One region of the Curtobacterium sp. MCPF17_002 genome, then DNA from elsewhere that is predicted to be linked to it. Evidence: predicted binding sites of a transcription regulator. Region 1 holds the regulator's gene; the other holds the start of a gene.

The links. The regulator HspR, encoded in region 1, represses chaperone genes until heat shock. The targets are predictions, from matches to a motif close to AAGTTGAGTCNNNNNGACTCAACTT.
Region 2: a site for HspR is predicted at 5,227-5,251, ahead of DEJ28_RS00365 (Hsp20/alpha crystallin family protein). Genes of this name have one in related genera too.

What each region holds. Positions count from the first base shown of each region.
Region 1 covers NZ_CP126251.1:572,785-584,611, forward strand. The annotation lists gene DEJ28_RS02790 (Ig-like domain-containing protein) at 1-1,394, opposite strand, end outside; gene DEJ28_RS02795 (beta strand repeat-containing protein) at 1,584-4,226, opposite strand; gene dnaK (molecular chaperone DnaK) at 5,073-6,941, shown strand; gene DEJ28_RS02805 (nucleotide exchange factor GrpE) at 6,945-7,574, shown strand; gene DEJ28_RS02810 (DnaJ C-terminal domain-containing protein) at 7,617-8,633, shown strand; gene DEJ28_RS02815 (heat shock protein transcriptional repressor HspR) at 8,768-9,178, shown strand; gene DEJ28_RS02820 (Ig-like domain-containing protein) at 9,239-10,705, opposite strand; gene DEJ28_RS02825 (class I SAM-dependent methyltransferase) at 10,847-11,827, shown strand, end outside.
Region 2 covers NZ_CP126251.1:83,828-95,654, forward strand. The annotation lists gene DEJ28_RS00335 (sensor histidine kinase) at 1-731, opposite strand, end outside; gene DEJ28_RS00340 (M15 family metallopeptidase) at 965-1,603, opposite strand; gene DEJ28_RS00345 (SDR family NAD(P)-dependent oxidoreductase) at 1,724-2,416, opposite strand; gene DEJ28_RS00350 (SDR family oxidoreductase) at 2,576-3,409, shown strand; gene DEJ28_RS00355 (manganese catalase) at 3,468-4,349, shown strand; gene DEJ28_RS00360 (hypothetical protein) at 4,441-4,752, opposite strand; gene DEJ28_RS00365 (Hsp20/alpha crystallin family protein) at 4,763-5,203, opposite strand; gene DEJ28_RS00370 (helix-turn-helix domain-containing protein) at 5,318-5,977, opposite strand; gene DEJ28_RS00375 (APC family permease) at 5,974-7,491, opposite strand; gene DEJ28_RS00380 (APC family permease) at 7,703-9,196, shown strand; gene DEJ28_RS00385 (primary-amine oxidase) at 9,247-11,295, shown strand; gene DEJ28_RS00390 (hypothetical protein) at 11,297-11,827, shown strand, end outside.

The sequences.
Region 1 (11,827 bases):
GTCACGGCGAAGTCGTTGACGCCGAACTGCGCCGTGTTCGCCGGGATCCCGACCGTGTAGGTCGCGTTCGTCGTGGCGACCGTCCGCGCGATCTCGTTGCCGACCACGTCGCGGACGATGACGACCGCGCCGGGGGTGGCCTTGCCGGAGATCGTGGCGGGCTTGGCGACGTCGGCATCGAACGCACCGGTGGCGGTCAGCGGGACCGTGTCGGCGGCGTTCTTGACCGTGAAGCTCACCGGCTGCGACGAAGCTGCTCCTGAGAGGGGCGTCTGCTTCGCGGTGAGGTTGTAGATGCCATCCGGCAGGTCGAAGCCGGCCGGCACGGACCACTTGCCGTCGGCGTCGACCGTCGTGATCGCGACGACTCGGGAGACGCCGCCGATCTCGATCGTCGCTCCCTTGTCGCCCGTGCCGGAGAACACGGGCCGGTTGGTGTCGACCGTGGAACCGTTCGCCGGGGTCGTGACGACGAGCGGCGCGACCTCGGTGTCCTTGACCGTGACGGTGACCGTGGTGTCGTTGACCTGCACCCCACCGATGTACTGCGAGATGACCACGTCCTGCGCGCCGACCCGGAGCCCGGTGAGGGTGCCGGTCCAGTTGCCGTCGCTGTCGGCCCTGGCGATGGTCCGGTCACCGACGCGGATCTCGGCGTCCTTGGTCGCGGTGCCGGAGACCTTCGCGGTGCGCTCGGCGTCGTCGACGGAGTCCACGCGTGCGGTGATCGGTTCGGTCGGCGTTCCCGGGTCCTCGACCGTGATGCTGACGGTCGTGCTGTTGACCTTCGATCCCGTGCGGAACTGGTCCACGGTCACGGTCTGCGTGCCGACGGACAGTCCGGACACCGAGCCGGACCACCGTCCGTTGGTGTCGGCCCATGCGATCCGTACGTTGCCCACCTTGATCTCGGCGCCCGGGGTCGCGGTGCCGGAGAGGTTCGCCGTGCGCTCGGCATCATCGACGGAATCGACCTGTGCCGTGACGGGAGACGTTGCGTACGGCCGGATGGCGGTGGCGTACACGCTGGACGCGCTGCCCTGCGTTCCGACGCTGACGAACTCCACCTTGTGCATGGTTCCCGGGGTCCACCACGACGGCCACGGGTTGGACCCGTACTTCATCTGCTGATGCTCGGAGTCGGAGAACGCCCAGAGGTACAGGGTGCATGCGCCGGAGCAGTAGGGCGTGGCGGTGAGGGTCAGCGACGAGGGCGTCGCGACGACCTTTGTGTTCTGTGGTGGCCAGGCTGTCGAGAGGATCGCACTTTCTGAAGTGGCGGTACCTGACGGGGCAGCGGAGGCCGCTGTGCTCCCGACGCCGAGGACGGACGCGACGGTGGCGGCCGCGAGAACCGCCGCCCCGAGGACCTTGAGGGTGTTCCGTTTGCGCATCGAGTGCTTTCTGCTGTGTGGCACCACCGTGAGGCGGAGCGTCGGTGCAAGGAAAGAAGTCCGGTCATACCGGACGCCATGACGCTAGTACGTAACATACGAAAGATCAGGTGTTGCCAGATTTTGCCGTCAACGACGAACGGGCGTCCCTCGGTGTGGAGGGACGCCCGTTGTTGGTGTTGGGTGGTGTTAGTTGATGACGGTGAAGCTCCGCTCGACGGCGTCGCCGACCAGGTTGCCCTTAGTGGTCTGCTTGGTGAAGAGCGTGTACTGCTGTGCGGTGAGTTCGCGGGTGAGGGTGAGGGACCAGTCGCCCTGTGCGTTGACGGTGGCGGCGCCGAGCTGGTTGCTGGTGCCGCTGACCTTGACGATGGCGCCGGGGGTTCCGGTGCCGGTGAAGGTGACGGTGCCGGCCTTGATGTATGCGCCGTTCGTGGGCGAGGTGACCTGGACGTCGGTGACGGTGCCGTAGTCGAGGGTGGCGGTCTTGGCGGGGGAGACCACGCCGTCGACGGTCTGGGTGACGGTGAAGGTGCGGATGCCGGAGGTGGTGGCGGGGATCGTGGCGGAGTACTTGCCGTTGACGGCGGTGACGGTCGTGATGACGGTCGAGCCTTCCTTGATGACGACGGGTGCTCCGGTCTCGGCGTTGCCCGAGATGGTCGCGTCAGCGTCCACTGCGCCGAAGGTGCCGGTAGCGGTGAGCTCGGTGACCTTCTTGTTCTCGAGCGTGATCGTCGTCTCGACCTGCTTGGTGAGACCGCCCTTGCTGGTCTGCACGGCGAAGAGCTTGTAGACGTTCGCCGTGAGCTCGCGCGTCTCGACGCTCCAGGCGCCGTTGGCGATGGTGCTGGTGCCGACGGTGCTGGAGGTGCCGCGGATGTCGATCTTGGAGCCCGAGTCCCCGGTGCCGGTGAAGGTGACCTTGCCGGCGGCGACGGTCGCGCCGTTGGCGGGCGTGGTGATCACTGGTGCGGTCGGGTTGCCGTAGTCGAGGGTGCGGTTCAGCGGTGCGGACTCCTTGCCGTTCACGGTCTGGGTGATCGTGAAGGTGTTGATCCCGAATGTGGCGTGCTTGGGGTCGATGGAGACGGTGTACTTGCCTCCGGCGACCGTGGCGGTGCCGACGGTGACGCCCTTGTTCTTGACGGTGACGGTCGCGCCGTCCTGGCCGGTGCCGGTGATGGCTGCGGGCAGGTTCGCGTTGCTGGCGTTGAACGCGGCGGTCGCGGTCAGCGGTGCGACGGACTGGTCGGTCACGGTGACGGTGATCGCCTGCTTGGTGGTCAGGCCGCCCTTGGTGGTCTGCACTGCCGAGAGGTTGTAGACGTTGTTCGTGAGCGGGTAGTTGACCTTGGCGCTCCACTGGCCGTTGACGACCGAGCCCGTGGCGATGGCGTTGACCGAGCCGCGGATGTCGATCTTCGCGCCGGTCTGGCCGGTGCCGGTGAAGGTGAGGTCGTTCTTGTCGACGGTGGCGCCGTTCTCCGGGGAGGTGATGTTCACCGGGGTCGGGGTGCCGTAGTCGAGGGAGACGTTCACCGGGGCGGACGTTTCACCCTTGACGGTCTGGGTGACGGTGAAGTCGTTCACGCCGAACTGCGCCTTGTTCGCGGGGATCGCGATCGTGTAGGCGTTGTTCGAGGTGGCGATCGTGCGGGCGATCTCGTTGCCGACGGCGTCGCGGACGATGACGACGGCGCCGGCGGTTGCCTTGCCGGAGATCGTGGCGGGCTTGCTGACGTCGGCATCGAACGCGCCGGTGGCGGTCAGTGCGACGTAGCCGGCGGTGTCCTTGATCGTGAACGTGACCGGCTGCGCCGACACAGCACCGGACACAGGCGCCTGCTTCACGGTCAGGTTGTAGACGGCGTCGCCGAGGTCGAAACCGGCCGGCACGGACCACTTGCCGTCGCTGTCGACCGTGGTGGTCGCGACGACGCGGGAGGTGCCGGCGATCTCGATCGTGGCACCCTTGTCGCCGGTGCCGGAGAACACGGGCCGCTTCGTCTCGACGGTCGACCCGTTCGCCGGAGTCGTCACCACGAGCGGTGCGACCTCGGAACCCTGACCCGGGTTGACCGTGATCTCGGCGATGGTGGAGTTCTGACCCTTGGACTTCTGGGTCGCGACGATGGTGTGCTCGCTGCTGTCGAGATCAGCGGTCGAAAGAGACCAGGTGCCGTTGACGAGGACGTCGGTCTCGCCGATGATCTGGGCGGGCTTGCCCTTCTCGGTGATCAGTACCTTGGAATCCGGCTCGCCGCGACCGCGCATCTCGAGCGGCCCACCGGTGTGGCCGGCGTCATCACCCGGGGAGGTGACGCTGACACCTGCACCGTAGTTGATGGTGTGCTCGACCGGGGTGGTCTCGTCGGAGCCGCCAGAGTCCTTCGGAAGTTCCTGGGCGACAGTGATGGTCGTGTTGCCGCCCTTGTTCGGGGCGGGAACGGTCGTCTCCCACGTGCCGTCGCTGCCGACAGGCACGGACTGCTTCTTGCCGTCCGCGGTCCGGATGATGACATTCGCTGCCTTGTCCGCGGTGCCGGACACCTTGACGCGGTCGTTGGTGTTCTGGGAGAAGGAGTGCTCCACGTTCAGCGGCGCGATCGCCAAGTCCGCCACCACGGTGACGTCGTCCTTCTTCGCGCCGTCGACGTACTGCTCGACCTTGATGTCGTTCTTCCCGAGCTTCAGCCCGGTGACCGTCTTCGTCCACTGGCCGGAGTCCGGGACGGTGAGCTGCCCGCCACCGTTGAAGAGCAACTTCCCGCCAGCCGTCGCCCGACCCGACAACACAGCCGAGCGGCCAGAGACGTCAACTGAGCTCACGCTCGCCTTCAACGCACCCTGACTGATCGCGCTGAAGTCACTCGCAAGAGTCGCATCAGCCCCATGACCAATATATTTGGAGCTTGGGAAGGGGCTCTGTGGGGAGCCTACGGCGGATTGAGTTGCGCGATTGATCAGCTGGCCGTCTTTTTCGTACCACTGCATGGCAAGCTCGTTCGGATGAATGTCACACCCGTTCTGCCACATCCACGGAATCGGCGTCGTGGGCGCGCGCAAGTGAATGCATGATTGCGTGCCGTCCATCTTGAGTTTCACGAAACCATCAGGCATGGGAACAACGGTGTACCGGTAGGAGTTGTCGAGCGCTTCTTCCAGGTACTTGGTTTCGAAGTAGTGGTTGTTACCAAGGGTTCGGTACGTGTAGTACATCCCCCCCCGATTTGAACACGAGCGGGATCGTTTCGTCTGCCTGGTCTACGGAGGTGGGGGCGGCAGGCGCTGCAGTGGCGACGGCGGAGCCGAAGCTCAAGCCGGAGACGATCGTGGCCGCGGCCAGACCGGCAGCGGCGACTGCCTTGCTGATTTTTCGCATGGGTGTGTGCTTTCTGTGGAGACCGGCGCCGTGGTGTCGGATGCCTGGTCGGGATACAGGAGACGGGCGGGGGCTCGGAGAAGACTCACCGCGTCATATCAAAATATCACACGCAACATCACATATCAACAAGCTGCATGCGGCTGCCACTCTCGCCGTGAAATTGCGTCGTTCAGACGCAACTTTCAGCTCCCGAAGTTGACGCGCCTCCTGTCCCGAGTAGAGTTGAGTCCATCGGACGCAAGTCCGGCAGACTTGCAAGACAACGCACCGAACAGAAGGAGCACCCACACATGGGACGTGCAGTAGGCATCGACCTCGGAACCACCAACTCGGTCGTCAGCGTGCTCGAGGGCGGTGAGCCCACCGTCATCGCGAACGCCGAGGGCCTCCGCACCACGCCGTCGATCGTCGCCTTCACGAAGGACGGAGAGGTGCTGGTCGGCGAGACCGCGAAGCGCCAGGCCGTCACGAACGTGGACCGCACCATCGCGAGCGTCAAGCGCCACGTCGGCACCGACTGGACGACCGAGATCGACGGCAAGAAGTACACGCCGCAGGAGATCTCGGCCCGCACCCTCGGCAAGCTCAAGCGCGACGCCGAGCAGTACCTCGGTGAAGACGTCACCGACGCGGTCATCACCGTGCCGGCGTACTTCAACGACGCCGAGCGCCAGGCCACGAAGGACGCCGGTGAGATCGCCGGCCTCAACGTCCTCCGCATCATCAACGAGCCGACCGCTGCTGCGCTGGCGTACGGCCTCGACAAGGGCAAGGAAGACGAGCTCATCCTGGTCTTCGACCTCGGTGGCGGCACGTTCGACGTCTCCCTGCTCGAGGTGGGCAAGGACGACGACTTCTCCACGATCCAGGTCCGTGCGACCTCCGGTGACAACCGCCTCGGTGGTGACGACTGGGACCAGCGCATCGTCGACTACCTCGTCAAGAAGTTCAAGGACGAGCACGGCGTCGACCTGTCCACGGACAAGATCGCGAAGCAGCGGCTCAAGGAAGCTGCCGAGCAGGCCAAGAAGGAGCTGTCGAGCCAGCTGAGCGCCAGCATCCAGCTGCCGTACCTCACGCTCACGGCCGACGGCCCGCTCAACCTCGACGAGACCATCTCGCGCGCACAGTTCGAGCAGATGACCTCCGACCTGCTCGACCGCACGAAGAAGCCCTTCAACGACGTCATCAAGGAAGCGGGCGTGTCCGTCAACGACATCGCGCACGTGGTCCTCGTCGGTGGCTCGACCCGCATGCCCGCCGTGGCCGAGGTCGTCAAGTCGCTGACCGGTGGCAAGCAGCCGAACCAGGGCGTGAACCCGGACGAGGTCGTCGCCGTCGGCGCCGCACTGCAGGCCGGTGTCCTGAAGGGCGAGCGCAAGGACGTCCTGCTCATCGACGTCACGCCGCTCTCGCTCGGCATCGAGACCAAGGGCGGCCTGATGACGAAGCTCATCGACCGCAACACCGCGATCCCGACCAAGCGCAGCGAGACCTTCACGACCGCTGACGACAACCAGCCGTCGGTCGCGATCCAGGTCTTCCAGGGCGAGCGCGAGTTCACCCGCGACAACAAGGCGCTCGGCACCTTCGAGCTCACCGGCATCGCGCCGGCTCCCCGTGGCGTCCCGCAGGTCGAGGTCACGTTCGACATCGACGCCAACGGCATCGTGCACGTGTCCGCGAAGGACAAGGGCACCGGCAAGGAGCAGTCGATGGTCATCTCCGGCGGCTCGTCGCTGCCGAAGGAGGACATCGAGCGCATGGTCCGCGAAGCCGAGGAGCACGCGGCCGAGGACAAGGCCCGTCGTGAGGCGAACGAGCGTCGCAACCAGGCCGAGCAGCTCGTCTACTCGATCGAGAAGCTCATCAAGGAGAACGACGAGAAGCTCCCCGCGGACGTCAAGTCCGAGGTGCAGGCCGACGTCGACGCGCTCAAGTCCGCGCTCGCGGGTGAGGACGAGGACGCTGTGAAGGCGGCCTTCGACAAGCTCAACGAGTCGCAGGGCAAGCTCGGCCAGGCGATCTACTCCCAGCAGGACGCCGGCGCTGCCGGTGCCGGTGCTGCGGGTGCCGAGGGCGAGCAGCCCCAGGCCGCCGACGACGAGGACATCGTCGACGCCGAGGTCGTGGACGACGACGAGAACGACAAGAAGTAGCCGATGACGGACCCCAACGACAACGTCAACGACAACGACGAGCCCCAGGTCGAGGGCGACGCCACGAACGCCGAGCAGCCGGAGGACCTCATCGAGGCCGAAGGCCCCGACGTCGAGGTGCCGACCGACGCACCCAACGACCTGAGCCCCGAGGACGAAGCCCTCCTGGCCGACGCGGCGAGGGGGATGGCAGAGGACAACCTCTCCGCCGCCGACCGCGACCTGGTCGCCGAGATGCGTGCGGACATGCTCCGTGCGCAGGCCGAACTGGTGAACTTCCGGAAGCGCGTCGAGCGCGACCGAGAGGCCAACCGCGAGGTCGCCATCGCCGAGGTGGTGCGTGCACTCCTCCCGGCGCTCGACGACCTGACCCGCGCCGAGGCCCACGGCGACCTGACCGAGGGCCCCATGCAGGTCATCGGCCAGAAGATCCGTGGCGGCTTCGAGAAGTTCAAGCTCGTGCAGATCGGCGAGAAGGGCGAGTCCTTCGACCCGAACATCCACGAGGCGATCGTGCAGCTCCCGACACCGGGCGCCACCGGCCAGACCGTGGCGGACGTCGTCGAGCCGGGCTACAAGCTCGGTGAGCGTGTCCTCCGTGCGGCCAAGGTCGCGGTGGCGGTCCCGGCCTGAGCCGGGCGCCCCGTGGCGACGACAGAAGAAGGTAGGTGAGCGGTGGCGAGTCAAGACTGGTTCGACAAGGACTTCTACAAGGTCCTCGGAGTGTCCAAGGACGCCTCGGACGCCGACCTCAAGAAGACCTACCGGAAGCTCGCGCGGCAGTTCCACCCGGACTCCAACCAGGGTGACGCGGCCGCCGAGAACCGCTTCAAGGAGATCAGCGAGGCGTACTCGGTGCTCTCCGACAAGGAGCAGCGCCAGGAGTACGACCAGGTCCGCGCCATGGGTTCGGGCGCTCGGTTCACATCGGGTGGCCCGGGCCAGGGCGGCGGGTTCGAGGACGTCTTCGGCGGCATGTTCGGTCAGCAGGGCGCCGGCGGTGGTGGGCAGCGTGTCCGCTTCGGCCAGGGCGGCGGCGGCGCGGGCGGCTTCGAGGACATCCTCGGCGGGATGTTCGGTGGCGGCGGGGGTGGCGGCTTCGGCCAGCCCTCCGGCGGCTACCGCGGCTTCGGTGGACCAACGAAGGGCCGAGACGTCACCGCGACGACGACGCTCGACTTCACCACCGCGATCGCCGGCGACACCGTCAAGCTGTCGCAGGGCAACGGCCGCCCGGTCAACGTCCGCATCCCCGCGGGCGTGGCTGACGGTCAGAAGATCCGGCTGCGCGGGCGCGGGGAACCGTCGCCCGACGGCGGAGAGGCCGGTGACCTCGTGGTCACGGTCACCGTCCGGAAGCACCCGGTGTTCGAGCGCGACGGGCAGAACCTCCGTCTGGACGTCCCCGTGACGTTCGTCGAGGCAGCGCTCGGCGCGACGATCCAGGTGCCCACCCTCGGCGGCGAGCCCGTCAAGCTCCGGGTCGCGCCGGGCACGCCTTCGGGTCGTGTCCTGCGCGTCAAGGGCCGTGGCGTCACGACCAAGAACGGCACGGGCGACCTGCTCGCGACCGTCCAGGTCGCGGTGCCGTCGCACCTGACGGACAAGCAGCGCGAGGCCGTCGAGGCACTCGCCGAGACCCTGCCGGACGAGGACCCTCGCGAGGACCTCCTCGCCAAGGCGCGCGGCTGACGCCTGCCTGGCAGCGCAACAACAGCAGGGAACCGGCCTGGAGGCGCGGCGCGGCTCCGTCAGGAAGCCGCACCGGGCCTCCAGGCTGGTTTTCACCCCACGCGGACGACGGAAAGGAACACGCCATGACCGACATGGACGAGAACTCGCCCGTCTTCGCGATCGCGGTGGCGGCGGAGCTCGCCGAGATGCACCCGCAGACGCTCCGCCAGTACGACCGGCTCGGCCTGGTCGTGCCGGGCCGGACGCGTGGCGGCTCCCGCCGGTACTCGATGCGTGACGTCGCACAGTTGCGTGAGATCGCGCGGCTCGGTTCCGAGGGCGTCTCGCTGGAGGGGGTCCGGCGGGTGCTCGAGCTCGAGAACGAGAACAAGGCGCTGCGGGACCGGGTGCGCGAGCTCGAGACGGCCCTCGCCGATCAGCTCATCAGCCGGCCGGGTGCCCGGGTGTTCGCGGCGACGGCGACGGGTGCGGCCATCTCGTTGAAGGCCGGCTCACGGCCGCAGCGGAACACGCAGATCGTGCTCTGGCGTCCACCGCGCTGATCCAGCCCGAGACGCACGAAGCGGGGCGGAGCACATGCTCCGCCCCGCTTCGTGCGTCTGTCAGGCGAGGCGGATGCTGAACGCGGCCTCGATCGTGCTGGTCGCGCCGCCCGGCGCCTTCTGGTCGACGTACACGTTGTACGTGCTGTTCCCGAGCGAGATGCCCGAGACGCAGGACCACGTGCCGTCGGCGCGGACCGTGGTCTCGCAGATGGTGCGCGTGGTGCCACGGACCGTGATGGTCGCGCCCGCTGCACCCGTGCCCGTGAAGGTCGGCTTCGCCGTCGTCACGACCGCGTTCGCACCCGGACTGGTGACCGCGAGCGGCTTCGTGGGCTGTGCGGCGACCTGGAACGCGATGGTCGCGGTCGTCTTGCCCGAACCGGTCACGGTCTGGTCGACGAACAGCGCGTACGAGGTGTTCGACAGGTCGAAGTCGGCGGTGCAGGACCACCGGCCGTTCACGACGGTCGTCTCGCAGACGGTGCGCGAGGTCCCGCGGACGGTGATCTTCGCACCGTCGTGGCCGCGACCCGCGAACGTCGCACGCGGCGTGGTGACCGTCGAGCCGGCGGTGGGGCTGGTGACGATGAGCGGCGACACCGCGGGGGCCTTCACGACGACGGCGACGGAGGCGGTCGTGGTGTTCGCGCCGCGGGACTTCTGGGTCACCTCGATCGTGTGGCGACCGGGCGCGAGGTCCGAGGTGCGGAGCGTGTAGTCGCCGAACCCGTTGACCTCCCCCGTGCCGATCACGGTCGGCGACCCGGCGAGGCGGGCCTCGAGCAGGCTGTTGGCTTCACCGTGGCCGACGACCACCAGGCGGCCGGGCTCGTGTTCCGACCCCGCCGCCGGGGTCACGATGTCGACGCCCGAACCGTAGTTCGCGGTGACGTCGATGTGCCCGAACGACTCCTCGGCTGCGCTCTGCCACACGGTGATCGTCGTCGCGCCGGCCTTGTTCGGTGCCGTGATCGGGAACGAGTACGCGCCGCCGACGCCGTCCGCGATGCCGGAGCCGATCCGAGTGCCCGCCGCATCACGGGCGATCACGGTCGCGCCGCCCGTGGCCGTGCCGGACATCGTCGCCCGCTCGGTCACGAAGCCGGCGAAGCGCACCGAACCGGTGGTCGCGGCCCGCGTGAGCGTCACGGTCACGGTCGCGGTGTCGACGACGGTGCCGCCGACGACCTGCTGGACGGTGAGGGTGTTGATACCGAGGCGGAGACTGTCGACGGTCACCTTCCACGTGCCGTCCGTGCCGACCGTGCCGGCGACGCGGTCACCGACCCGGATGGTCGCTGACGGGGTGCCGGTGCCGTGCAGGACTGCCGATCGGTCGACGATGTCCGTCGCGCCGACCCTGGCAGTGAACGCCGCTGCGGGGGCGGTCGAGGACGTGGCGGTCGGGGTGGCGGGAGCCTCGGTGGGCAGTGCGGTCGCGGCGGCCGGGCCGAGCGCGAGACCGGACACGATCGTCGCGGTGGCGAGGCCGGTCGTCAGGGCGGCGGTGCAGAGTTTTCGCATGGAGGTGCCTTCTGGTGGGGGAGAAGCGTGCATGTGCACGCATACAACATGTCACATATACCAACGTCCATATGACCCGCGGTTGCCAGGACAACGTGCTCCGGTCGACGACCCGGAGGCAGGGATCGGTACGCTGGCGCCGTGCCACCGGACTTCGCCGACCTCTTCCGCCGCCGTGACGACGACGTGCCGGACCTCATCGCGATCGACGGGACGGACCGGTTCCTCATCGACGAGGCGCCGCACGTGCACGGTGACGCGCTGCGGCAGCCCGGCGAGGTCGCCGTCGTGGACGACCGCTACGGGGTCCTGACGCTCGGGCTCATCACGCAGTACGGCGCCTCGGACATCCGCGTCGTGCAGGACTCACTCGTCGGGGAGCGGGCACTCGAGGCGAACGCCGGCACCTTCGGACTGCGCGGCTTCCACCACCCGGACTCGCTCGAGGACGCCTTCCGCGACGTCCGGCTCGTGGTCCTGCGGCTGTCGAAGTCGCACGACCGGCTCGACGAGATCGCGCGCGCCGTCGCCCGCTTCGCCGCGCCCGACGTGGTGCTGCTGTGCGGCGGGAACGTCAAGTACATGCACGTGTCGCAGAACGACGTGCTGCGGCGGTCGTTCGGCGAGGTCACGGCCTCACGCGGCCGGGGCAAGTCCCGGCTGCTCATCGCGCAGGACCCGCTGCGGGCACAAGCGACCCGCGCCGCCGTCACGAACCCGTGGCCGCGGTCGGTGCACATCGACGACCTCGGGATGACGCTCGTGGCGCACGGCGGGGTGTTCGCCGGCGCCTCGCTCGACCAGGGCACGCGGGTGCTGCTCGACGCGATGGACCGCGCGGTGCCCACGGCGCGCACGATCGTGGACCTCGGCTCCGGCAACGGGGTCATCGCCGTGGCCGCGGCGCTCCGACGACGATCGGTGCGGGTGATCGCGACCGACGTGTCCCGGATCGCGGTCGCCTCGACGCTGGCGACGGCGGAGGCGAACGGTGTCGGTGACCGGGTCACCGCCGTGCGCTCGGACGCCGGCGACGAGCTCGGGACCGGGGCCGCACAGCTGGTGCTCTGCAACCCGCCGTTCCACGCGGACACCACGGTGACCACCGACGCGGCCGAGGCG
Region 2 (11,827 bases), 490 kb from region 1:
TCGCGGATGCGCGCCTCGTCGTCGAGGAACGGCACCGAGTCGGCCTGCGCGATGATCACGGCGAGCGAGTGTCCGACGACGTCGTGCACGTCCCGGGCGATGTCGGCGCGGATGCGTTCCGACTCGGCCTCGTCGACGGCGCGGACGGCGACCGCCTCGGCGCGCGTCGCCACCTCGGCGGCCCGGCTCGCGGCGGCCTCGGCGTCGGCGCGGCGTTCGGACTCCTGGTTGCGGGACCGGAAGGCCCGGACGGCGAGCCCGCCGGCCCACACCGCGACGAGCGAGGTCACCGGTGCGGCCAGGGCGAGGAACGCCTGGTCGCCAGGACCCGTGACGAGCATCGCGAACCGGTAGCCCGTCAGCGCCAGGTACGCGGTCGCACCGATGCCCGCGACGAGTGCGAGGAGCCCGGAGAGCACCACCTCGGTCTTCGACCCGACGATCGCGGTCGTGCCGATGACGACGAAGAGCGCCAGGTCGACGAGGGACGGCCGCTCGTACCCCTGCACCTGCACGACGCCGAGCACGACGGTCATCATCATCGCGCCGGACGGCGAGATCCGCCGCAGCGCGATGGCACCGGCGGCGGCCACGACCGCGGAGAGACTGGCGTGCTCGAGCTCGAGGTCGATCGGGGCGAGGAACGCGAGCGCCGCGACCACCGCCCACGCCACGTCGACGATGATCGAGCGGACTGCGAGCGGCCGGATGAACGTGCGCCGTTCGGTCACGGCTCGATCATCGCACGGGGGTGCGCACCACCGGTCACGGCATCGGCGACATCGCGACGAGCGCGACGGCGGTGACGACGACGATCGCCGCGCAGAGCAACAGGGTGGCGATCGTGTGCTTGGTCGAGGTCTCCATGAGACCAGCATCCGGAATCCGGGACGCCGGCACATCGGACCGAGGGTGGAAGGCCTTCATCCGAACGGGTGAAAGGCCGATGGCCGTCCCGTCACCGTCACCCCTCCGAGCTGTCGCGGCGCATCGCCGGGCAGGTGCCGCCCGGGGTCGTCGACAGCTCGTAGTGCCAGGACTCGTTCTCGTAGGTCTGGCAGAGGCCGAACTCCGACCCGTGCTCCTGCATCCAGGCCGCCGCGTCGATCTCACCCACGTCGACCGCGCCGCCCCGGACGTGCGCCGACCGCTCGGGGGTGTTCACCCACCGCCGAGCCTCCTCGAGGGAGCCGTGCTCCTCGACGGCCTGGTCGAGCAGCGCCTGCTGGTACCGGGTGCTCCGCCAGCCCGAGTTGATGCGGACCTCGACGCCGTCGGCCGCAGCGGCTTCGGTGGTACGGATCACGGCACGGCGCAGGTCGGCGTCGAGGTTCGCCACTTCGGGGGCGTCCGTGCGCTCGGTGATCGGTGCGCTGTCGGCCGCGTAGCCGTCGGCTCCGCTCACCCGGACGCCGCCGATGGTGGTGACGTCGCCCACCGGGGCTCCGGCCGGCGGCTGTCCCGGCGCCGAGCCGGAACGGGCGCTCGTGCTCGTGCGGGTTGCGCCGCCCTCGTCGACGGCGGCGGCAGCGCACCCGGCGACGACGAGTGCGGTGGCGCACACGACGGTCGCGGCGAGGACGTGGAGGCGTGACTTCTGCATGCTTCCAGCATGTGGTACTTCAGCGTCACCCGCTTCGGGCGGAGGGCCCAAGTGCGTGGTCCCACCGGATGACGGCCTGGAGGCGCGTGGCGGGACCGCCCCGCGCCTCCAGTCCGGTGTTCAGATCGTGAGTTGGCCCAGCACCCGGTGCGCGATCGAGATCGACTCGCCGGACACCGCGGACAGCGGCGAGGCGAGGAAGGCGACGAGGTCGGCGATCTGCTGCGGGCTGGACTCGCCACCCGCGCCGCGCTGCACCGCTGCCGCCGGGGAGTCCGTCACCGTTCCCGGGTTGACGACGTTGACCGTGACACCGGAACCGGCCACCTCGTCCGCGAGGTTCTTCGCGATGACGCTCACCGCGGTGTTGCGGAGCGACGCGGTGATGTTGCCGGACAGGTAGGCGTTCTGCCCGCTCACCACGACGACGCGGCCGTACCCGGCCTCGCGCTGCGCGGGCAGCACGGCGTTCGCGACCCGGAGGAAGCCGAGTGCCTTGCCGTCGATCGCCGACAGCACCTGCTCGGGGTCGGACTTCTTCGCCGGGTCGAGCGTGCCGGCGCTCGGAGCCGCTGTGACGATCAGCGCGTCGATCCGGCCGTGCAGCTCGAGCACGCGTGCGATGCCGGCATCCACCGAGGCCTGGTCGGCGGTGTCGATGGCGACGCGGTCCGGGGAGTCCTGGTCGCCGGCGCTCCGGGACGCCACCACCACCGTCGCCCCCTCGGCACGGAGCCGATCGGCGACTGCTGCACCGATGTACCCCTTCCCTCCGACGACGAGCGCGACACGGTTCTTGAGTTCGAGGTCCACGGGTCCACGCTATGCCGCGGTCGGCACCGCGTCCGCGTGGTTCGGCTACGCGCACCGCGTCATTCGTCCACTCCGGACGGCCGCTCAGAGCCACACGCCGACCATCGCCCTGGACGGGCCGAGTGCCTCGACCGAAGACGAGACGATCAGGGAGCGAGCATGACCGACCAGCAGCAGCCGCCGGGGAGCGAAGGGGAACTGACGCCGAAGGCGGACCACGGCGAGGAGTCGTACCGCGGCTCCGGCAAGCTCACCGGCAAGCGCGCCGTCATCACCGGCGGCGACAGCGGCATCGGCCGCGCCGTCGCCATCGCGTTCGCGCGTGAAGGTGCCGACGTCCTCATCAGCTACCTCCCCGAGGAGGAGGACGACGCGCAGGAGACGAAGCGGTGGATCGAGGAGGCGGGTCGGAAGGCCGTGCTGTTCCCCGGTGACGTCAGCGACCCTGCGTACTGCCGCTCCGTGATCGGCCAGGCGGTGAGCGAGCTCGGTGGCATCGACGTCCTCGTGAACAACGCCGCGTTCCAGATGAGCCACGAGACCATCGAGGAGATCAGCGACGAGGAGTGGGACCACACCCTCGCGACGAACCTCAGCGCGTACTTCCACCTGGTCAAGGCCGCTCTGCCGCACCTGCAGGCCGGCGCCTCGATCATCGGCACCAGCTCGGTGAACTCCGACAACCCGGTGCCGACCCTCGCACCGTACGACGTCACGAAGGCCGGGGTCGCGAACCTCTCCGCCGCGCTCGCGCAGCTGCTCGGGGAACGGGGCATCCGCGTGAACAGCGTCGCGCCGGGACCGATCTGGACCCCGCTGATCCCCTCAACGATGCCGCCGGAGCAGGTCGAGCAGTTCGGTCAGCAGACGCCGCTCGGCCGCGCCGGCCAGCCCGCCGAACTCGCACCGGTCTACGTCCTGCTCGCGAGCGACGACGGCAGCTACGTCTCCGGTGCCCGCGTGGCGGTGACCGGCGGCACGCCGATCCTCTGACCCGAGACCGGCACCGACTGTCCTCTGACCCGAAACCGAACGAACGAAGGAGCACGATTTGTACTTCCACAAGCAGGAACTCCAGTTCAAGGCAACGCCCGACAAGCCCGACGCCATCTACGCCCGCAAACTGCAGGAGGTGCTGGGCGGTCAGTACGGTGAGATCTCCGTCGCCCTGCAGTACCAGTTCCAGGCGTGGAACATGCACATCCCGGGCAAGTACCGCGACATGGTGTTCGGCATCGGGGCCGAGGAGATGGGCCACGTCGAGATGCTCGCCACGATGATCGCGCAGCTGCTCGAGAAGTCCCCGCTCGGCATCACCGAGGACGCCCTGCAGGACGACCCGACCGTCGCGGCCGTCGTCGGGGGCACCGACGTGCAGCACGCCATCGTGGCCGGCGCGGGTGCCCGCCCGGTGGACAGCAACGGCAACCCGTGGCAGGGCTCGTACATCACCGCCAGCGGGAACCTCCTGGCGGACTTCACCGCCAACGAGAACGCGGAGATGCAGGGGCGCGTGCAGGCCGCACGGCTGTACCACATGACCGACGACAAGGGCGTGCGGGACCTGCTGTCCTTCCTCATCGCGCGGGACACCATGCACCAGAACATGTGGGCGACCGCTGCCGCCGAACTGCGCGAGAAGGGCGTCGAGGACTTCCCCGTGCCGAGCAACTTCCCGCAGTCGAAGGAGAACCAGGAGGTCCACTACCAGTACCTCAACTTCTCCGACGGTGGCGAGGCGGCGAACGGCCCCTGGGCGAGCGGTCCCTCGTTCGACGGCAAGGGCGAGTACTCGTACCACGACGGCCCCACGACGTCGGTGCCGATGCCGCCGCCCACCCACCCCGACGTGCGGCTGTACGGCACGACCGAGCTGCCGAACATCGTCGAGAAGACGGCGGGCGTGGTGCAGGACAAGCTCAACAAGGAGTGACGACGAACGACGGCGGGCGGCTGGACCAGGTCCAGCCGCCCGCCGTCGTCGTGTCCGGTCAGGGACGTGTCCGGGCTCCGCGTCCGTCCGGTCAGCGCTCCGCCGGGACGAGCTCGCGGTCGTCGGCCGCGCCGTCCGTCGGACTCGGCACCCCGAACAGTCCGGAGTACGCGCGCACGGCGCTCCAGCCCGCCACGACCGCCACCGTGCCGACGACGGCCGCCGCCCACGGCAGGAGGAGGGAGTGCTCCCACGCCCCGGGAGCCGACACCCAGGCGAGGAAGCTGCCGGTCGTGCTGCCGGTCAGCCCGAGCAGCATCGCGACCGGACGGTCGAGGCTCGTCAGGGTGAGGGCGATGGTCACGGCGGCCACCGCGGCGAGTGCGTTGAGGAGATCGAGCACCGTCCGGCTCCTACTCCTCGGCGCTGCCCGCCCCGACGGCGAGCTGCTCGCGACCGCCGCCCACGGTGACCGCGATCTTGCGCGGCTTCGCGGACTCCTTGACCGGGATGGTGACGCTGAGCACGCCGTTGTCGTACCCGGCGGTGATGCGCGCGGCGTCGAGCCCCTCGCCGAGGGTCAGCTGCCGGACGAACGAGCCGGGCTGCCGCTCACGCGTGAGCCACTGCGAACCCTCCGGTGCACCGAGGGTGCGCTCGGCACGGATCGTCAGGACCGAACCGTCCACGTCGATGTCCACGGAGCCCGGGTCGATGCCCGGCAGGTCGACGTCGAGGACGTAGTGGTCCCCGGTCCGGTAGAGGTCCATCGGCATCGAGCGCGGCCCGGTGGTCCCGAGGAGGGAACCAGCGAGACGGTCGAGCTCGCGGAACGGGTCGAAGTTCATCGTCATCGGAATCAACTCCTTCGTGTCGCCTGTTGAGTCCCCTCGACTCAACTGCCAACGTTTTAGCACTCGACCCTTGTGAGTGCCAAGAGAACGCTCGGAAACCGCTCGGAACGCGGCTCAGCCGAGGAGTGGCTCGAGCCGAGCGACCGCCGTCCGCAGCACGGTGAGCGCTTCGCCGGGTGCGTCGATCCGGGCGGCCGGAGCCGAGAGCGTCAGCCCGGCGACCAGGACGCCGCCCTCGCCGAGCACGGGCAGGGCGAGGCACCCGAACCCCGGCGCGAACGCCCCGGTCTGGTGCGCGGGCGCCTGGCCGCGTGCGGCGTGCAGCCGTCCGATCGCGCTCCGGTCCGGATCACGCCGGAGTGCTGCCTCGTCGAGCAGCGGGAAGTCCGGGTCGACGTCGAGGTCACGGAGGCCGCCCTCGTCGTACCGCGCCAGGTGGACCCCGGCGCGGACGGCCGACCGCACGTCGGCGAGCACCGCCCGAACGGCCCGGGGGAGCGGCGCGAGCGGCTGGGGTCCCGCCGGGGCGGTCACGCCGGCGAGCTCGGCGACCTTCTGCCCGAGGGCGAACCCACGCAGGTCCGGCAGCCGGACGAGGTACTCGTCCTCGACGAGCAGGGTGATGAGCCGGTAGGTGGTCGCCCGCGGCAGCCCGAGCGCGACCGAGAGCTGCTGGGCGGTGATGCCCGGCCCGGCGTGCGCGACGGCCTCCAGCACCGCGAGGGCGTTCTGGATCGCCTTCGGCTGCCGAGCACGCAGACCGGGTTCGCTCACCGCACCCCCGTCCCGTGGCCGGTTCCGGCGGACGGCCTGGAGGCGCGGAGCAGGTCCTCCTCGACCGGCACGTCGTACACGGCGCGGCTCCGACCCCGCCACCAGGGTCGACGGCGGGTGGCCACCAGGAACGCCGTCGTCACGGCGGTGACGGCTGCGACGGCGAGCGCGACGCTCGGCCAGTGCGACGACGTCGCCTCCACGCCGAGGTAGGTGAGGAGGACGGCGGTGAGGAGGACGCCCGTGGTGATCGCCACGACCGCGACGCCCACCGTCAGTTCCCCGATCCGGCGGAGGAAGACCGGTGCCGCGAAGCACGTCAGCGCGTACGCCGCCAGGTACCCGAGTGCGGCGACGACCAGTTCGGCCTCCATCAGGGACCAGGCCGGGACACCGCTCGCCAGGCCGACTGCGGGGAGCACCGTGAGGACGCTGCACGCGATCGCGCCCGAGGTGAACGGGGTCCGGAAGCGGGGGGACGCGCGACCGAACACCCCGGGGAGCACACCCTCGCGCCCCATCGCGAACAGGACCCGGACCAGCGCCGTCGTCGAGGCGATCGCGCAGGCCGCGAACGACGCCGCGATCCCGAGGTCGAGGAGCCACCCGATCCACTGCAGGCCGGACGCGTTCGCGAGCTCGTTCACCGGCGAGGCGCTCGCCGCGAGGTCGGCACCGAGCGCCGCGAACCCCATCTGCTGCGCCGCCGCGCTCGCCACGTAGAGCACGCCGGCGACGAGGACGGTCCACGAGATCGCGCGGGGGATGGTGGCGAACGGTCGCCGCGCCTCGACGCCGAGCACCGACGCGCTCTCGAAGCCGACGAACGCCGTCACCGCGAGCGCCGTGCCGACCGCGAACGGTGCCGGTGCCGTGGGACCGAGCGCGACGGCGGAGGCGTCGACGGGGTGGAGCCGGGCGACCAGGGCGACGATGAGCACGACGATGACCGCGACGGAGAGCGACTCGACGAGCAACGTCAGGCGCGTGGACAGTCGGACACCGAGCGCGATCACGGCGAACACGGCGGCACCCATCGCCACCACGACGACGACGGTGACGAGTGCGTTGCCGCCCATCGCCGGGAAGAACCGGGACAGCAGGTAGTCGAGGTAGTAGCCGCTGCCGGTGAGCGAGAACATCGCGATGCAGCCGTACCCGAGCACCAGCGCCGTCCCCGCGACCACCCCGGCGACGGGGCCGAGCCCGAGCGACACGTAGGTGTAGAGCGACCCGGTGCCCGCCACGCGCCGGACGAAGTGGTTGACCGTGCGCCCCACGAGGAAGGACAGCGTCATCGCGGCGAGCAGTGACCAGGTGGCCCCCTGCCCGGCGACCGTGGCGACGAGCACCGGGATCGTGGTCGCCGCCGCGGACGGCGCCACGGCGGACACCGACTGGGCGAACACGTCGACCGGACCGACACTGCGCCGCGAGAGTCCGTCGACCGGTGACCGCGTGCCGACCCCAGGCACCCGTGGCGGGTCGGCGATGGCACGGTCGAGCGCGGTCATGCGGCAACGGTACGGCGCGGGCGTTGCCTCGGTGTGGCGGTCGTGTTTCGCGGGCGTCTCGCGCAAATGAGACACCCCCGCCCGCGGTGTCCCACTCGGCTGCGACGGGGTTTCACGGCGTCGGAACGGGGCCGCAACGGCGGCGCGGGACCGTGGTCGCACCCGCTCCTCCAGCCACCCTCCTCCAGCCCACCTGAACCGGAAGGCCACGATGTCCGCCATCACGAAGGACCCCGCGTCACTCGGAGCCGTGCCCGCACCGCCGCGGACCATGCGCGGCTCGCTCGGCGTCACCGCGATCGTGTTCATGGTCGTCGCGGCCGCCGCCCCGCTCACCGTCGTCGGCGGTGCCGCCCCGCTCGGCATGCTGCTCGGCAACGGCGTCGGGTTCCCGTCGCTCTACGCTGCCTCGGCCGTGATCCTGCTGCTGTTCTCCGTCGGACTCGCGGCGATGACCCGGCACGTGCCGCGGCCGGGTGCGTTCTTCACCTTCGTCGGCCACGGGCTCGGCCGCCCCGCAGGCGCCGGTGCCGCGACCCTGGCGCTCCTGACGTACACGACCATCCAGGTCAGCGTGCACGGGTACATCGGGTACCTGCTCGGGGTGACGGTCACCGGCCTCGGCGGACCGGACATCCCCTGGTACGTCTGGTCGCTCGTGGTCGTCGCGCTCGTCGGGGTGCTCGGCTACCGGCACATCGACCTGTCGCGCAAGGTCCTCGGAGTCCTGCTCGTCGGCGAGGTCGGCATCGTCCTCGTCCTCGTCGCGGCGATCGTGTTCCGCGGCGGCGCCGACGGGCTGTCCCTCGCACCGTTCGAGCCGGCGCAGGTCGTGTCCGGGTCGCCGGGCGTCGGCCTGATGTTCGCGATCGCCGCGTTCATCGGGTTCGAGGCCACCGCCATCTTCCGCGACGAGGCGAAGGACCCGGAGCGGACCATCCCGCGGGCGACGTACACAGCGGTGATAGGCATCGGGGTGTTCTACACGCTCGCGTCCTGGGGCCTCGTCATGGCCTGGGGCCCGGACGGCGTGCTCGCCGAGGCCGCGAAGGACCCCGGCTCGCTCATCCTCACCACCGCGGCGCAGTACATCGGCAGCGCCGGCGAGGCGGTCCTCAACGTGCTGCTGCTGACGAGCATGTTCGCCTGCGTGCTGTCGTTCCACAACGTCATCACGCGGTACCAGCACTCGATGGCGAACGCGTCCCTGCTGCCCGGTCGACTCGGCGACGTGCACCGCAAGCACGCGTCCCCGCACACGTCGAGCATCGTGCAGACCGTCACGGCCGCCGTCCTCGTGGTCCTGTTCGCCGTGCTCGGACTCGACCCGGTCCTGCAGGTGTTCAGCTGGTTCGCCGGCGTCGCCACGCTCGGGGTCGCGGTCCTGATGGCAGCGACGAGCCTCGCCGTGATCGTGTACTTCCGCCGGAACCGGGCGGACACCCGCATCTGGAACACGATCCTCGCGCCGGGGCTCGGGTTCATCGGACTCATCGCCTCCGCGGTCCTCATCTGGGCGAACTTCCCGACCCTCGTCGGTGACGTCGACGCCTCCGGGGCGAGCGTCTTCGGCGTCGTCAGCATCGTGCTCACCGGCCTCGTCGTGCTGGTCCCCGCCGTCGGCGTGGTGCAGGCGGTGGTGCTGCGACGTCACAACCGGAGCCGCTACGAGCAGATGCTCGACCGTCTCGCCACCGAGAGCTGACCAGACCCAACCGACCCCGTGCCTCCCGGCCGAACAGAAGGAACCACAGCATGACGCTCACCGACCCGATCACCGCCACCACCCACCCGCTCGCCAGCCTGACACCCGACGAGTTCACCGCCGTCCGCGACGTCGTGACGGCGCAGCCGGACTGGACCGACACCACCCGCTTCGCGTACGTCGGGCTCGAGGAGCCGCACAAGCGAGACGTCCTCGCGTGGCAGGCCGGGGACGGCGCGCTGCCGGACCGCCGGGCGCGGGTGATGCTGCTCGACATGGCGACCGGACGGTCGACCGACAGCGTCGTCTCGATCACCGACGGCACCGTCCTGTCGACCGACGAGCTCGACGGCTCCCGCGGGCAGCTCCCGGTGCTCATCGAGGAGTTCGACGCCGTCGGCGAGATCGCCGGAGCCGACGAGCGCTGGGTGGCGGCCCTCGCCGCACGCGGCCTCACCGTCGACGAGGTGAAGTGCGTGCCGCTGTCCGCCGGGTACTACGACTACCCGGAGGAGGTCGGCCGCCGGATCCTCCGTGTGCTCGCCTTCCGGCAGGACCACCCCGCCGACCACGTCTGGGCGCACCCGGTCGACGGCTTGTCGGCGTACGTCGACGCGGCGAACCGCACCGTGACGCGGGTCGTCGACGTCGCGGACATGCCCGTGCCCGCCACCTCGGGCAACTTCGACGACCCGGCCCTGCAGGGCGAACCGCTCGACCTCAAGCCGATCGTGATCACGCAGCCCGAGGGGCCCTCGTTCAGGGTCGACGGGGAGTTCGTCGAGTGGGCGAACTGGCGCTTCCAGGTCGGGTTCGACGCCCGGGAAGGACTCGTCCTCCGCCAGCTGTCGTGGCAGGACGGGGAGCGGTTGCGGCCCGTGGTCTACCGCGCGTCGATCGACGAGATGCTCGTGCCCTACGGTGACCCGTCGCCCGTCCGGTTCTGGCAGAACTACTTCGACACCGGCGAGTACCTGTTCGGCCGCTTCACGAACTCGCTCGAGCTCGGCTGCGACTGCGTCGGCGAGATCCAGTACTTCGACGCCGTCCTCGCCGACGAACTCGGCAACCCGCAGACGATCCGGAACGGCATCTGCATGCACGAGGAGGACTTCGGCACGCTCTGGAAGCACGGTGACATCTACACCGGCTCGCAGGAGGTCCGCCGCTCCCGCCGGCTGGTGATCTCGTTCTTCACGACCGTCGGCAACTACGACTACGGCTTTTACTGGTACCTGTACCTCGACGGCACGATCGAGTGCGAGGCGAAGCTCACCGGCGTGCTGTTCACCTCGTCGTACCCGGGACGCTCGGCCGACGGTTCCGACTACGCGTACGCGTCCGAGGTCGCCCCCGGCCTCGGCGCCCCGTACCACCAGCACCTGTTCTCGGCGCGGCTCGACATGATGGTCGACGGACTGTCGAACGCCGTCGACGAGGTCGACGCCGTTCGGGTGCCCGTCGGACCGGGGAACGAGCACGGCAACGCGTTCACGAAGGCCGTGACCCGTCTCTCCTCGGAGGCGACGTCCGGCCGCCTGGCAGACGCCTCGCGTGCCCGCAGCTGGTTCATCTCGAACACCGAGGAGCGCAACCACCTCGACCGCCCCACCGGCTACGTCCTGTACCCGCAGGACGCACCCGTGCTGCTCGCGGACGAGTCGTCGTCCGTCGCCGCCCGCGCCGAGTTCGCCCGCAAGCACCTGTACGTCACGCAGTACGACCCTGCGGAACGCTTCGCCGCCGGTGACTTCGTGCACCAGAACCCGGGCGGGGACGGGGTCGCTCGCTACGTGCAGGGCGACCGGTCGCTCGACGGTGAGGACATCGTGCTCTGGCACACGTTCGGCCCGACGCACTTCCCGCGCCCCGAGGACTGGCCCGTGATGCCGGTCGACTACGCGAAGTTCACGTTGAAGCCCTACGGCTTCTTCCCGCGGAACCCGGCGCTCAACGTGCCGGCGGCGATCGGTGCCTCGTCAGCATCGCACTGCTCGCACCACGCTTCCGGTGGTGTCGCAGACGCCGCACACGACGCGGCCGGTCACGACGCAGCCGGTCACGACCCGGCCGGTCACGACCACGGACACGGTCACTGACGTGACGGACGTGCTCGGCCTCGCCGCGATCCTGCCGGCGTCGGCCGGGGCATGCTGCACGGTCGGGGCCTGGCGCCCCGGCCGGGCGGTCGACGTGGTCGCCGCGGTCGTGATGGTCGCGGCGATGGTGGACGGGGTCGTCGCGCCGCGGGTCCTCCCCGGCGTCGTCTGGTTCGTGGTGCTCGCGCTCCTCGCGGTGACGCTCGCCGCGGCACACCGACTGCAGGTCGGTCCGTCGACGGCCTGGAGGCGCGGCGCGGCCCCGGTGCACCGCGTCCCGTCGGCGCACGGCCGATTCGGGCGACTGCACGCCGCGCTGGGGCTCCTCGTGATGGGGGCGATGGGCGTCGGGGCCCTCGGGGTCGGGACGACGGGCGGTGACGGGACCGGCGTCGGCGGTCACGACGTCGGGATGGCCGGGATGCACCAGCACGCCGGGGTGGTCGGCGTCACCTGGCAGGTGCTCCTCCTCGGGCTGACCCTCGGCTACCTCCTCCTCACCGCGCACATCCTCCGCGACGGGGTCCGGCAC